2 regions of the Halobacillus rhizosphaerae genome follow, and region 2 is predicted to be linked to the other one. Evidence: a T-box and tRNA genes for the amino acid it is inferred to sense, from the RefSeq annotation. Region 2 holds a T-box; the other holds one or more tRNA genes.
The links. A T-box is a leader RNA that pairs with one kind of tRNA and senses whether it is charged. The one in region 2 lies ahead of argS (arginine--tRNA ligase), so its partner is inferred to be a tRNA-Arg.
Positions count from the first base shown of each region.

Region 1 (2,401 bases), on a different contig from region 2:
CTATGCGGGGGAAGAGAAGGATGACCAAAAGAATATAGAAAAAGTACTAAGCGAATTAAAGGACTCAACGGAAGAAGCTCGTGCTGCCAGGTTTGTCTGCGCAGCAGCTGTAGCACGCCCCGGGAATGATACGTTTATCAAAAAAGGTTTCTGTGAGGGGCGAATAACGCTCGACCAAAGAGGGGAAAATGGATTTGGCTATGACCCTATCTTTGTACCCGAGGGTTCAAACCGGACTTTAGCAGAGCATACTCCTGAGGAAAAAAATTCGATCAGTCACCGAAAACATGCTATCCTTCAATTAGAAGAATGGATAAAAGAACAAGCAGAAATGGAGTGATCCATCATGCCTAAGGTACTGATTATCAGTGATAGTCATGGATTAACAGAAGAATTGATGGAAATTAAGCAGCGCCACGAGGACCAAGTGGATGCCATGCTGCATTGCGGCGATTCTGAATTAGCAACGGATTCTGAGGAACTTCAAGGCTTTTACTATGCTAAAGGTAATTGTGATTTTGAAGCAGACATGAATAATGAACAAGTAGTCACTGTTAAGGACTTGACCTTCCTTGTGACCCACGGACATTTATTTCAAGTGAAAACCACTTTAATGCCGCTCTCTTACCGTGCTGAGGAAGTCGGGGCACAAGTGGCTTGCTTTGGACATTCTCATATGGCAGGTGCCGAAAAAGTAAATAGTAAATTATTTATTAATCCCGGAAGCTGCAGGTTGCCAAGAGATCGTGAGGAACCGACTTATGCTATATTAGAATGGGAAAACCTTGAGCTAGTAAAGCTGCAATATTATCATGTCAACGGAGAACCAATTAAAGAATTATCAATGGAAACATCACTTGCAGCGAAGAATTAAAACTTTGCTGCAAGTTCTATTGACAAATCATTGAGTTCTTACTATAATAATCCTTGTCCTCAAAAAAGAAGAAGCTATTAAAATAACTATTTCCTAAAGGAAAGATTATCGCATTGAGCGAGACTTTAAACATTTAAGTTTCTTTTAGTGATGTTGCTGCTATACATACTACTAAAATTGAGAACGTGGAAAAAAAGCTATTAATAGTGCGGGTGTAGTTTAGTGGTAAAACCTCAGCCTTCCAAGCTGATGATGAGGGTTCGATTCCCTTCACCCGCTCCAATACATATTTACGTAAGATTATATTTTGTCCCAATAGCTCAGCAGGATAGAGCAACAGCCTTCTAAGCTGTGGGTCGGGGGTTCGAATCCCTCTTGGGACGCTAACTTAAAAAACGCTGAATCTCTTGTATATCAAGAGGTTCAGCGTTTTTCTTGTATTGTGAACTATACATTCTAATCTCCCATTTCGTTCTTTGGGGCGGGATTGGCGCTGGATTTATTCATCATAATAAAGGTATTTTGTAAATCAACTTGTACTAATTGGGATTCAGAGTTCCCATTTATTTTGAATTCGAGAATAATAATTTTGAATAAATAATTTTTAATGGGCTAAAATAATAAAAATTAATAAAGGGGGAATGAAGCTTGTGGAGTAATGTAATCATTGGTTTACTTATACCGACCGGAATAATTATATACTTATTCAAAAAAAGTCAGAAACTAACTTTGCTCCTATATCCGTTGGGAGTAACTATTGCCGTTGGAGGGTGTGATTGGGGGGATGGTTATTTTTGGGATGTTTCGCCCTTGAATACGCAAAACCCATCATTATCTTCTTTTCCGTTTAATATAGGGTATTTTCCCTTATTGGCTACATCATTTGGCTATACAAAAGAAAAAAAGATAACAAAAACTCCTCTCCTTATTTTTATCTTCACAATCATTACCACGCTCTTGGAATTATCAGCAGTTTTATCAGGTAAAGTTGTTTATGCTCATGGATGGAATATATACTTCACTTTTGGGATTTATATAGCAGGTTTCATTGGTACAACCTGCTATATAAATGCATTGAAAAAGTATGGGATCCTAGAATAATCTGGAGAAAAGGCTCAATGATAAATAAAGGAACTTCAAAATCTGAAGTTCCTTTATTTATTACTATTTTATTGTGATTTTTTATGAATGACTAGAAGAAGTCCAAGAATTTTACGAACTATGTCCGATTAGCAGCAACTTACTATGTTCCTAATAAATGGCTTCAGGGCCCCCTCACGATGAAAGTGGTAGGGTATAAGATCTCTAAAGGGAACCCTAAGAAGAAACATGCAGCTTCGGAAACAGGAACGCTGAGACCGATAACATAGCTGTAAGTCGCTAACTATGTGAAAGCAATTAAGGATGCTTTGAAGAATGTGATTTGGAAAAGATGTTACTCAAGTGTCAGGAATAGTCATTATAGAGAAAATAGGATTGTTTGATCATCAAGATATAGAAAGCTCTTAGTCGATCATATCCCTTCTT
Region 1 is NZ_JAUTWQ010000001.1:148,289-150,689, forward strand. Features, by position in the region: gene Q7A53_RS00700 (XTP/dITP diphosphatase) at 1-340, shown strand, start outside; gene Q7A53_RS00705 (metallophosphoesterase) at 347-874, shown strand; tRNA gene Q7A53_RS00710 (tRNA-Gly) at 1,083-1,156, shown strand; tRNA gene Q7A53_RS00715 (tRNA-Arg) at 1,184-1,257, shown strand; gene Q7A53_RS00720 (CBO0543 family protein) at 1,523-1,975, shown strand.
Region 1: it encodes a tRNA-Arg, which carries the amino acid that the T-box ahead of argS (arginine--tRNA ligase) is inferred to sense. The anticodon was not compared.

Region 2 (2,401 bases):
ATTTGGTTAGTTCCTGTTGTAATTCACCCATTGGGACAAAACGTGCTCTGCGGAACCATTCCTTTCCTTCCGCAAATACCAAAACTACAGGGGCAGTGAAGACGGAAAACGCTCCGGCAACTTCACGAATCTCAGCAGCATCTGCTTGAATAGTCTTCACGTTAGGGTATTCTATTAATATTTCCTCAATCTGAGGCAGTAAACTGTGACACACTGAACAGCCGGTCTGGGATATAGAGAAGTGCTAGTTTATGAGAATGGATAAAGGACTGTATATCTTCCATTGTTTCTGCTTTCTTCAATTCATTCACCTCACTTAAATTCAAAATTATTATAACAGCGATTTAGATATTCTTCTTCAATTCTGCCCGTATCTATTACAATGGAAGAAAGAGGTGTCTGCTATGTTCATAATCATTGCTCTTATTCTCATCATTTTTATACTCCTTATGCTTGTTATTGGCACTATAGCCACAGGGATCACTCCAACACCAACTTCCGCAGCTGCCAGAAAAAAAATCTTTGAAATTTCGTCTCCCCATACACCAGACTCTATAGCTGAACTCGGGGCAGGATTTGGGGCAATGACATTTAGTTATGCCAGACAATTTCCTAATGCAAAAATTACGGCCTACGAGATGTCCTGGTTCCCCTGGATGATTCTACTTCTTCGGAAACTACTATTCCGCTATAGAAATGTGTATATAATAAGGAAGGATTTTTTCAAATTAGACCTTACCTCTCATGATTTCCTGTATACCTACCTTTATCCAGGAGCTATGAGGAAATTATCTTTGAAAATTCATAGCCACCGAAAATTCACACTTGTGTCCAATACCTTCCATCTTCCTGACTGGTCTGCTGCTAAGAAAGCAAGGGTTCCTCATGATTTGTCTAGCTCCTGCATTTATATTTACAAGAAACCGTAGAAACAGTTGCATTCCTTATCACCATTAGCTATAATCTGAACAATACTTAATTTCTAGGAAAAAGAGAGTAACTTTTTAGAAAGCGCACAGCGAATCAGGGACGGTGGAAGCCTGAACAGCAGACTAATAAGTGAACCGGACTTTTGAGAAGCGATCCTGAAAATAACTAGTAAGGATGGCCGGGGTGACCCCCGTTATCAACTATCGAGTGGCTGTTTACAGCTATTAGAGTGGTACCGCGAGCACAAACCTCGTCTCTTCATGGAGACGAGGTTTTTTTGTTTTATTTTTCAACATGCATTCAGTTTCATTCCTTAAAGGAGGATCACTAATGGAAAAACACTTAATCGCCCTGCAGCTTTCTCATCTCCTTGGTGAGGAGTATGACCGTGAGTGGGTTTACAACCTTCTCGAAACACCAAAGCAATCCGACCATGGAGATATTGCTTTCCCATGTTTTCAACTTAGCAAAATACTGCGAAAATCCCCGGCTGCGATTGCTGAGGAATTAGCTTCCCGGCTCAAACATGAAACGATCGAAAAAGTACAGACAGCAGGAGGCTATCTAAACATATTTCTAAATCAAACCTTTATAGCAGAGCACACATTGAAACAAATCCTTTCGGAAAAGAGCAGCTACGGCAGTAATACAAATGGCAAAAATAAAACTGTGGTACTCGATATGTCTGCCCCTAATATCGCGAAGCCGTTTTCCATGGGCCACCTCCGTTCCACAGTGATCGGCAATGCCCTGGCAAATCTTGCTGAGAAATCCGGTTATACTACAGTGAAAATCAACTATATCGGTGATTACGGAACTCAATTTGGCAAGCTTCTGGCAGCCTATAAGCGCTGGGGCAAGGAGGAATTAGTCAAAGCTGATCCATTAACTGAGCTTACGAGAATTTATGTTCAGTTTCATAATGAAGCTAAAGAAGATCCACGTCTAATTGGAGAAGGGAGAGAATGGTTTAAGAAACTCGAGAACCAAGATGAAGAAGCTGTGAAGCTGTGGAAATGGTTTAAGGAGGAATCTCTAGAAGAGTTTGAAAACATCTATCGGCTTCTCGGGGTTTCTTTTGATCTCACCCGTGGAGAAGCTTACTATAACGATAAGATGGAAGAAACTATTCAGCTTCTAATAGAGAAAGACCTGCTCACCGAATCTGAGGGAGCCCAGGTTGTACGGCTGGATGAAGAAGGAATGCCTCCATGTTTAATAAAGAAAAGCAATGGGACTTCTATTTATGCTACACGAGACCTTACCGCAGCCGTGGATCGTTATCAGAATTACCAGTTTGATGAAGCTCTATATGTCGTAGGACATGAACAGTCGTTACACTTTCAGCAAGTGAAGCACGTCTTAAGTAAAATGGGATTTACCTGGGCGGATTCTGTGAAGCACATATCCTTTGGAATGATGCTTCAGGGTGGGAAGAAAATGTCCACCAGACAAGGCAAAACTGTGCTTC
Region 2 is NZ_JAUTWQ010000006.1:57,913-60,313, forward strand. Features, by position in the region: gene Q7A53_RS08065 (YbbN family protein) at 1-160, opposite strand, end outside; gene Q7A53_RS08070 (rRNA adenine N-6-methyltransferase family protein) at 405-929, shown strand; T-box leader at 976-1,191, shown strand; gene argS (arginine--tRNA ligase) at 1,261-2,401, shown strand, end outside.